Regions from separate parts of the Bacillus sp. 9.4 genome, predicted to be linked through region 3. Evidence: riboswitches for the same ligand, from Rfam matches in the RefSeq annotation. Region 3 holds a riboswitch; each other region holds the start of a gene.

Region 1 (3,116 bases), on a different contig from region 3:
CGGTGAATTTCACTGCCTTCTTTTACAATCTGAACGTTTCAAATTTGACGCGGCAGGTGAACAAGATGAAGATGGATGAGCTGGAAAAGGTTATGATTGTCGAGGGGAAATCAGATAAAGAGAAAATCGAAAGCGTCCTGAATGAACCGGTGCGCATTATCTGCACAAACGGAACAATCAGCCAGCTGAGGCTCGAGGAATTGGCTGACGAGCTTTATGATAAAGACGTCTATATATTAGTTGATGCTGATGAATCAGGTGAGAAATTGAGAAAACAGCTGAAGCGTGAATTTAATGAAGCCTGCCATCTCCATATCGACAGAGCCTATAAGGAAGTAGCGGCTGCGCCCAGGCACCATGTCGCCTCTGTATTGCTGCGTGCGAATCTGAATGTCCATACTATTTTTCTTGAAAGAAAGTCCCGAGGTGTATAGCATGAAAGAACTCCAAGAACACGAACTTGATCATATTGAAGATGATGTGTACCTTCTATATTTATATACTCCGTTTTGCGGCACCTGCCAGCTTGCAAGCAAAATGCTGACAGTGGTGAAAGAAATGCTGCCGGATGTCGCCTTCTATCAAAACAATGTCAATTACTCTCCGACATTCGCAAAAGCGTATCAAATTGAAAGCGTCCCTTGTTTTCTGCTGTTTAAAGGCGGAAAGGTGGTCGAAAGAGGATATGCATTTCATTCCGTTTCTTATTTATATGAGCTGATCAAACAAAAATCATCTTCCGCATCCCATTTATGACATATTTCTCAGCATATCCAATGAAATTGTCGTTCGTTTTATAAAGGGGTTCTTGCGACAAAGAGAGAAATGTGTATGTATGACCAACAAATAGGAGGTTGTACATATGGAGAAAGCGGAAGTTTTAGAAGATGAGTATCAGCATCTGTTTTTAAAACCCCTTTTGAATGCCTCAACATTGCTCATTACCTTCCAAGGAGAAGCAGAAGCCTTAACCGTCTCAATAAACGAACAGGGAGAAATGAAAAAAGTTTCTCCGCCCCAAACGTCCAACCTGACCTTTTACGGAAACCAAACGGAAATTATTGATTTATTGCACGGAGACATTTCCCTTCAGCACCTGATTCGGAGCGGAAGCCTCAAAGTAAAGGGATCATTCAGGGCCCTGTTAAAACTGGAAGCCATTCTCTGGCTGACAAATGGGTTTTTTCAGAGGATTTTAAAAAATTAAAAAATAATAAATTATTATAATAGTAAAAGTTGACATCATTTATTTTATTGACATTTAATCATTCGCCGTGCTATTCTACATTAAGAATTTCCGGACGAAAAAGACTATATATTTCTCTTATCAAGAGAGGTGGAGGGAAGTGCCCTATGAAGCCCGGCAACCATCAACACTGTTGAAATGGTGCCAATTCACACGAAGCGTTCAGCTTTGAAAGATGAGAGAAAGGCATTTTATATAAGCCTTTCTGCTCAAGTGTGCAGAAAGGCTTTTCTTTTGCAGAAAAAACCGGAAGATTTCTTAGAATAGTGTTAAGGCAGGTGATTGCTTTGATCAATCTTCAGGATGTTTCAAAAGTTTACAAGTCGAAACATGGAGATGTCAATGCTGTCCAAAATGTCTCGCTTTCCATTAAAAAAGGTGAGATTTTTGGAATTATAGGATATAGCGGAGCTGGTAAGAGTTCCTTAATCCGTCTGCTGAACGGCCTTGAGAAACCAACCTCAGGAACCGTGGAAGTGGCGGGAACCAAGATTAATGAAGTAAATGGACGCGGTTTAAGAAAAGCACGCCATGAAATCAGTATGATTTTCCAGCATTTCAATTTGCTTTGGTCGCGGACCGTCAGAGATAATATCATGTTTCCTTTAGAAATTGCCGGGGTGAAAAAGAGCGAGCGGATCAAGCGCGCCAATGAACTGATTAAACTGGTAGGTTTAGAAGGAAAAGAAAAATCATATCCGTCCCAGCTGAGCGGCGGGCAGAAGCAGCGTGTCGGAATTGCCAGAGCGCTTGCAAACAATCCGAAGGTTCTCCTTTGTGACGAAGCGACATCAGCATTAGATCCGCAAACGACAGATTCAATTCTGGATCTATTGTCCGATATTAATGAAAGGCTCGGTTTGACGATTGTGCTGATTACGCACGAAATGCATGTCATCCGCAAAATCTGCAACAGAGTCGCCGTCATGGAAAACGGCAAGGTGGTCGAAGAAGGCGAGGTTCTCGATGTCTTTAAAAATCCAAAGGAACATATGACAAAACGATTTGTTCAACAGGTGACAGAGCCGGAAGAAACGAAAGAGACGCTTCAGCACCTTCTTGATGATACAGCATCAGGAAAAATGGTTCAGCTCACATTTGTCGGTGAGTCAGCTGAACAGCCTCTGATTACAGAGATGATCAGAAACTTCAATGTCAGCGTCAATATTCTGCAAGGGAAAATTTCGCAGACGAAGGATGGGGCTTACGGTTCACTGTTCATCCACATTGACGGAGACGAGGAAGAAGTGCAAAACGTGATCCGATTCATTAATGACAAACAGGTGAAAGCAGAGGTGATCACGAATGTTTGAAAAATACTTCCCGAACGTTGATTTAACTGAATTATGGAACGCGACATATGAAACACTTTATATGACGCTGATTTCTTTACTGTTTGCTTTTGTCATCGGGGTCATCCTCGGCTTGCTGCTCTTTCTGACGAGCAAAGGAAGCCTCTGGCAGAATAAAGCGGTCAACTCTGTGATTTCGGCCGTTGTTAACATATTCAGATCGATTCCGTTCCTTATTTTAATTATTTTACTATTAGGTTTTACGAAATTTTTAGTCGGCACGATCTTAGGGCCAAACGCCGCATTGCCGGCGCTGGTAATCGGCTCGGCACCATTTTACGCGCGCCTTGTTGAAATCGCGCTGCGTGAGGTGGATAAAGGTGTGATTGAAGCCGCTAAATCAATGGGCGCGAAAACGTCTACGATTATTTTCAAAGTGCTGATTCCGGAATCAATGCCTGCTCTTATTTCTGGCATTACGGTTACTGCCATCGCTTTGATCGGCTCAACGGCAATTGCCGGAGCCATTGGTTCAGGAGGCCTTGGAAACCTTGCGTACGTAGAAGGATATCAGTCTA
Region 2 (3,116 bases), on a different contig from region 3:
ACACATAGTATTGCCTCCATAATTAAAATTGTCATCATTGAACCCCTATTTATAGACGCTGTGAATAGTATTTGGTTTCACAGTTATGTAAAAAAATAAACATGAATACAACGATAAAAAAGGGAAAGCCGCTTAACCAGTAAGCGGCTATAAAATTATTCTCCTAACGCTTCTTTACGCAGCTGCTCCGCTTTGTCTGTGCGCTCCCATGGAAGGTCAACATCGTGACGTCCAAAGTGGCCGTACGCAGCAGTTTGTTTGTAGATCGGACGGCGCAAATCAAGCATTTTGATAATGCCGGCAGGTCGTAAATCAAAGTTATTGCGAACAACTTCAATCAGTTTTTCCTCAGAAGCTTTTCCGGAACCGAATGTGTTGATTGAGATTGACACAGGCTGTGCAACACCGATCGCGTAAGCAAGCTGTACTTCGCAAGAATCAGCAAGCTCAGCCGCAACGATGTTTTTCGCAACGTATCTTGCCGCATAAGCTGCAGAACGGTCTACCTTCGTCGCGTCCTTACCTGAGAACGCGCCTCCGCCGTGGCGTGCATAGCCGCCGTACGTATCAACGATGATTTTGCGTCCTGTAAGTCCCGCATCCCCTTGAGGGCCTCCGATTACGAAACGTCCTGTAGGGTTGATGAAATATTTTGTTTCTTCATCAATCAGTTCTTCAGGAACAACCGGATTGATTACATGTTCTTTAATGTTGCGCTGAATTTGCTCAAGTGTAATTTCAGGATGATGCTGAGTTGAAATCACAATCGCGTCAATGCGGACTGGTTTGTTATTTTCATCGTACTCAACCGTTACCTGTGTTTTGCCGTCAGGGCGAAGGTACGGAAGAATATCTTCTTTACGGACTTCACTTAGGCGGCGGGCTAATTTATGGGCAAGTGAAATTGGAAGAGGCATAAGCTCTTTCGTTTCGTTGCACGCATAACCGAACATTAATCCTTGGTCACCCGCACCAATCGCTTCAATTTCTTCGTCGCTCATTGTGCCTTCACGGGCTTCAAGCGCTTGGTCTACGCCCATCGCGATATCAGCAGACTGCTCATCAATTGATGTTAAAACCGCACAAGTTTCCGCATCAAATCCGTATTTCGCACGTGTGTATCCGATTTCTTTAATGGTTTGGCGAACCGTTTTCGGAATGTCAACATACGTAGAAGTTGTGATCTCTCCGCTTACAAGAACCAAACCTGTTGTCACAGATGTTTCACAAGCAACACGCGCGTTAGGGTCTTTCTTTAAAATTTCATCTAAAATGCTGTCAGAAATCTGGTCACAGATTTTATCCGGATGCCCCTCCGTAACAGATTCTGATGTAAATAAACGACGATTTTTACTCATGATTTGCTTCCTCCTGCACAAGGCCTCCCGAAAGACCTTGTATATATGATACGGAACTCGCTCCCTCTTATACAATGTACAGTTATATTAGAGAATGTTAATTGGCATATTTATGAAATAAAAAAACCTTTTCCATCGAGGAAAGGGTTTGGTCTTTGTGCCTTTCACTCTTATCGCTCAAGGAATCATACAACCTTGCAACAGGTTAGCACCTTGGTTGTCTCACTCAGTTGAACATAATAAATAACAGAGAAACCGGTTGCTGGGCTTCATAGGGCCTGTCCCTCCGCCAGCTCGGGATAAGAGTATCCGCTCAATGAAATATCTTATCGTAAAAGGGTTTGCAATGTCAATATGATTCAGAAGAAATAGGCACCTATATTGAGGGAAAACAATGGAAATGCACACACAAAAAATAATAAATAGTATAGACTATTTGAAAATATATGTTATACTAATTCACAATTAGCAAAACACAAAAAACGATAAAGGAAGGTTTCATATGAACTCAGTTGATTTGACCGCTGATTTACAAGCCTTATTAACATGTCCAAATGTGCGTCATAATTTATCAGCAGCACAGCTAACAGAAAAAGTCCTCTCCCGAAACGAAGGCATTTTAACATCCACAGGTGCTGTTCGCGCGACAACAGGCGCTTACACAGGACGCTCACCTAAAGATAAATTCATCGTGGAGGAAGAAAGCACGAAAAATAAGATCGATTGGGGCCCGGTGAATCAGCCGATTTCAGAAGAAGCGTTTGAGCGGCTGTATACGAAAGTTGTCAGCTATTTAAAGGAGCGAGATGAACTGTTTGTTTTCGAAGGATTTGCCGGAGCAGACGAGAAATACAGGCTGCCGATCACTGTCGTAAATGAGTTCGCATGGCACAATTTATTTGCGCGGCAGCTGTTTATCCGTCCGGAAGGAAATGATAAGAAAACAGTTGAGCAGCCGTTCACCATTCTTTCTGCTCCGCATTTCAAAGCGGATCCAAAAACAGACGGCACTCATTCCGAAACGTTTATTATTGTCTCTTTTGAAAAGCGGACGATCTTAATCGGCGGAACTGAGTATGCCGGTGAAATGAAGAAGTCCATTTTCTCCATTATGAATTTCCTGCTGCCTGAAAGAGATATTTTATCTATGCACTGCTCCGCCAATGTCGGTGAAAAAGGCGATGTCGCCCTTTTCTTCGGACTGTCAGGAACAGGCAAGACCACCCTGTCGGCAGATGCTGACCGCAAGCTGATCGGTGACGATGAACATGGCTGGTCTGATACAGGTGTCTTTAATATTGAAGGCGGGTGCTACGCTAAGTGCATTCATTTAAGCGAGGAAAAGGAGCCGCAAATCTTTAACGCGATCCGCTTCGGGTCTGTTCTGGAAAATGTCGTTGTTGATGAAGATACACGCGAAGCCAATTATGATGATTCCTTCTATACTGAAAACACGCGGGCAGCTTACCCGATTCATATGATTGACAACATCGTCACTCCAAGCATGGCCGGCCATCCGTCAGCAATTGTATTTTTGACGGCTGATGCCTTCGGAGTCCTGCCGCCGATCAGCAAACTGACGAAGGAGCAGGCGATGTACCATTTCTTGAGCGGTTACACGAGTAAGCTCGCCGGAACCGAACGTGGTGTAACGTCTCCTGAAACGACGTTCTCTACATGCTTCGGCTCACCGTTCCTGCCGCTTCCTGCTCACGTCTATGCTGAAATGCTCGGCAAAAAGATCGATGAACACGGCGC
Region 3 (3,116 bases):
CGGGGATCAGAATGTCAGAGGACGCTGCGAATGACCAAGTCCGCGTAGCGACGCCTGCCATTGCAAGAGAGAAAGGTTCATCAGCGATTGTAGTAGGACGCTCGATTACAAAAGCGGAAGACCCGGTAAAAGCCTATAAGGCTGTCAGACTTGAATGGGAGGGAATCAAATCTTGAAACAAATCATCGCAAAACATCTATTAGACATCCAAGCTGTATTTTTACGCCCGAACGAGCCGTTCACATGGGCAAGCGGCATTTTATCACCGATCTACTGTGACAACCGCCTTACGCTATCTTTCCCAGAGGTCAGAAACGATGTTGCTTCAGGTATCAGCAAGCTTGTCAAAGAGCATTTTCCTGAAGCTGAAATGATTGCGGGAACAGCAACTGCCGGTATTCCTCATGCTGCTCTTGCGGCTGACCGTTTGAATCTTCCGATGTGTTATGTGAGGAGCAAGCCGAAGGCGCACGGAAAAGGCAATCAGATTGAGGGAGCTGTGCAAGAAGGGCAAAAAACAGTTGTCATTGAAGACTTAATTTCCACAGGAGGCAGCGTGCTTGAAGCTTGTGCAGCTTTACAAGCGGCCGGCTGTGAAGTGCTTGGTGTCGTCTCAATCTTTACGTACGGACTTCCTAAAGCGGAGGAAGCCTTCGCAAAGGCAGAACTGCCATACTACTCATTAACTGATTATGATACGCTCACAGAGGTCGCGCTTGAAAACGGAAATATTCATTCAGATGATCTAAAAAAGCTGCAAACATGGAAACGAAATCCCGAGTCAAAAGATTGGTTTAAAAAATAAAAAATAAATTCAAATGATGTAAAGAGGCTTCAAAGCCTTGATGTACTTGAAAACAGGCTATGAGGCCTGTTTTTTTATTAATCCTATAAAAAAAGTCGGGTTGACTTATGTTAGAATTGTGCTAAAATTTACTACAAATCTAAAAACTTATCAAGAGCGGCTGAGGGACTGGACCTATGAAGCCCGGCAACCTGCATAGTTTGTAAGGTGCTACTTCCAGCAAAATGAATTCCATTTTGAAAGATAAGGGCTACATGCTGTTCCTGTCTTTCTTTCCGCCGGATTGAAAGTTTTTTATTTTAAGAGGTAAAAGGCTATCTGTATATCAGCAGCCGCGAATCACATTACATGGGAAAAGACAACCGGCAGAAAGTTACTGTTTGTTTGTCTCCGAAAGGAGGAAAGAAGAAATGTTAACGTATGATAATTGGGAAGAACCAACGATTACATTTCCGGAAGACGATCCTTATAAAGGAGCGCTGTCAGTTTTAAAATGGGCATACGGCCATTACGGCGATCAGCTTGTTTATGCTTGCAGTTTCGGAATTGAGGGAATCGTTCTGATTGACTTAATTTATAAAGTGAAAAAAGACGCAGAGATTGTGTTTCTTGATACAGGACTTCATTTTAAAGAAACCTATGAAACAATTGAACGAGTGAAAGAGCGTTATCCGGGTCTTAATATCATCCTGAAAAAACCAGACCTCACCCTTGAGGAACAAGCCGAAGAACATGGTGACAAACTATGGGAAAGAGAGCCGAATCAGTGCTGCTATCTTAGAAAGGTCGTTCCTTTAAGAGAGGCGCTTTCAGGACATCCAGCCTGGCTTTCCGGCCTGCGCCGTGATCAAGGGCCAAGCCGTGCCAATACGAATTTCTTAAACAAAGATGAAAAATTCAAGTCAGTAAAAGTTTGCCCGCTTATCCATTGGACTTGGAAAGACATTTGGAGATACACATCCCGGAATGAACTGGACTACAATCCGCTTCATGACCAAGGATATCCAAGTATTGGCTGTGCGCCTTGCACTGCTCCCGCTTTTACAGCAGAGGATTTGCGCTCAGGCAGATGGAATGGTATGGCGAAAACAGAATGCGGACTGCATGAATAAGGAGCTGCAAAATGGAATTAGCCGCTATTTTATTTAGCTTGTTTTTCGCGATGAATATTGGTGCAAGCGGCGCTGCAGCTTCGATGGGGGTTGCTTACGGCTCCGGAGCCATCAAAAAGAAAACCTACGCTTTGATCCTATGCGCAGTCGGTGTCTTTGCCGGGGCGGTCATTGGCGGAGGCGAGGTTGTAAAAACAATCAGCTCCGGCATTATTCCTGAGCAGACGATTACACTGACGATTGTTTGCATCATTATTGGAGCTGCTGCCCTGTCGCTCTTTACTGCTAATCTGCTCGGCATTCCTTTGTCGACAAGTGAAGTAACAGTCGGCGCGGTTGTCGGCGTGGGAGTGGCTTATAAAGTATTGTTTGTGAACAATCTTCTGATCATTGTGTCATTTTGGGTTTTTGTCCCGCTGTTCGCTTTCGGCTTCACCTATTTCGTATCTAAGCTGTTTCGTTATTTTAAGATTGAAGTAAAATCTTCTAAAAAGCAAAAAATCCTCGGCATTGTTTTGTTAGTTGCCGGATTTTTCGAAGCATTCTCTGCCGGCATGAATAACGTGGCGAATGCTGTTGGCCCGTTAGTAGCTGCCGGTGTGCTTGATGTCGGAAAAGGAACCTTGTATGGAGGAGCTTTTGTTGCTCTTGGCGCACTGTTATTAGGCCGGCGAGTGCTAGAAACAAACGGGAAGAAAATTACGAGATTCTCCAAAGGGGAAGGCATTCTCTTATCCGGTACAGGAGCGGGACTGGTGATCATCAGTTCTGTATTTGGGATGCCGGTGCCCTTGGCGCAAGTCACGTCATCGTCTATTATCGGAATAGGCATGGCAAAAAACGGTCCGAACGTGTTCCATAAACAAGTTGTTCAAACGATGCTGAAGGTATGGATCGTATCGCCGTTTTTATCTTTATCGATTTCTTATCTGCTTGTATCCTTGTTTTTAAAAGCAGATTATTATTCGATCTTTATCATGGTAAGTGTGCTTTTAGCGACGGGCGGTGCCGTCAGCCTGACAAAGGCCATTCGTAAAGAGAGACGCTCAGTCCACGAACAAGGCGGGGGAATCTGATCATTAATCTGAGTAATTTTATAAGTTAACTAGGAGGAGATGGATATTATGAGCTTAGCACCACACGGAGGAACATTAATAAACAGAGTAGATGAATCATATGATGTGAGCGGCATTCAAAAA

What was found. A riboswitch is a leader RNA that binds a small molecule or an ion and turns the genes downstream of it on or off. The one in region 3 is predicted to bind S-adenosylmethionine.
Region 1: linked by a shared signal. The riboswitch ahead of metN (methionine ABC transporter ATP-binding protein MetN) and the one ahead of ACZ07B_RS08310 (phosphoadenylyl-sulfate reductase) in region 3 are both predicted to bind S-adenosylmethionine.
Region 2: linked by a shared signal. The riboswitch ahead of metK (methionine adenosyltransferase) and the one ahead of ACZ07B_RS08310 (phosphoadenylyl-sulfate reductase) in region 3 are both predicted to bind S-adenosylmethionine.

What each region holds. Positions count from the first base shown of each region.
Region 1 is NZ_JBVFMU010000003.1:237,744-240,859, reverse strand. Features, by position in the region: gene ACZ07B_RS13285 (toprim domain-containing protein) at 72-434, shown strand; gene ACZ07B_RS13280 (thioredoxin family protein) at 436-756, shown strand; gene ACZ07B_RS13275 (SCP2 sterol-binding domain-containing protein) at 863-1,207, shown strand; SAM riboswitch class I at 1,322-1,428, shown strand; gene metN (methionine ABC transporter ATP-binding protein MetN) at 1,534-2,559, shown strand; gene metP (methionine ABC transporter permease MetP) at 2,552-3,116, shown strand, end outside.
Region 2 is NZ_JBVFMU010000001.1:1,133,032-1,136,147, forward strand. Features, by position in the region: gene asnB (asparagine synthase (glutamine-hydrolyzing)) at 1-6, opposite strand, end outside; gene metK (methionine adenosyltransferase) at 156-1,358, opposite strand; SAM riboswitch class I at 1,526-1,664, opposite strand; gene pckA (phosphoenolpyruvate carboxykinase (ATP)) at 1,861-3,116, shown strand, end outside.
Region 3 is NZ_JBVFMU010000002.1:348,843-351,958, reverse strand. Features, by position in the region: gene pyrF (orotidine-5'-phosphate decarboxylase) at 1-176, shown strand, start outside; gene pyrE (orotate phosphoribosyltransferase) at 173-805, shown strand; SAM riboswitch class I at 950-1,055, shown strand; gene ACZ07B_RS08310 (phosphoadenylyl-sulfate reductase) at 1,216-1,917, shown strand; gene cysP (sulfate permease) at 1,929-2,993, shown strand; gene sat (sulfate adenylyltransferase) at 3,042-3,116, shown strand, end outside.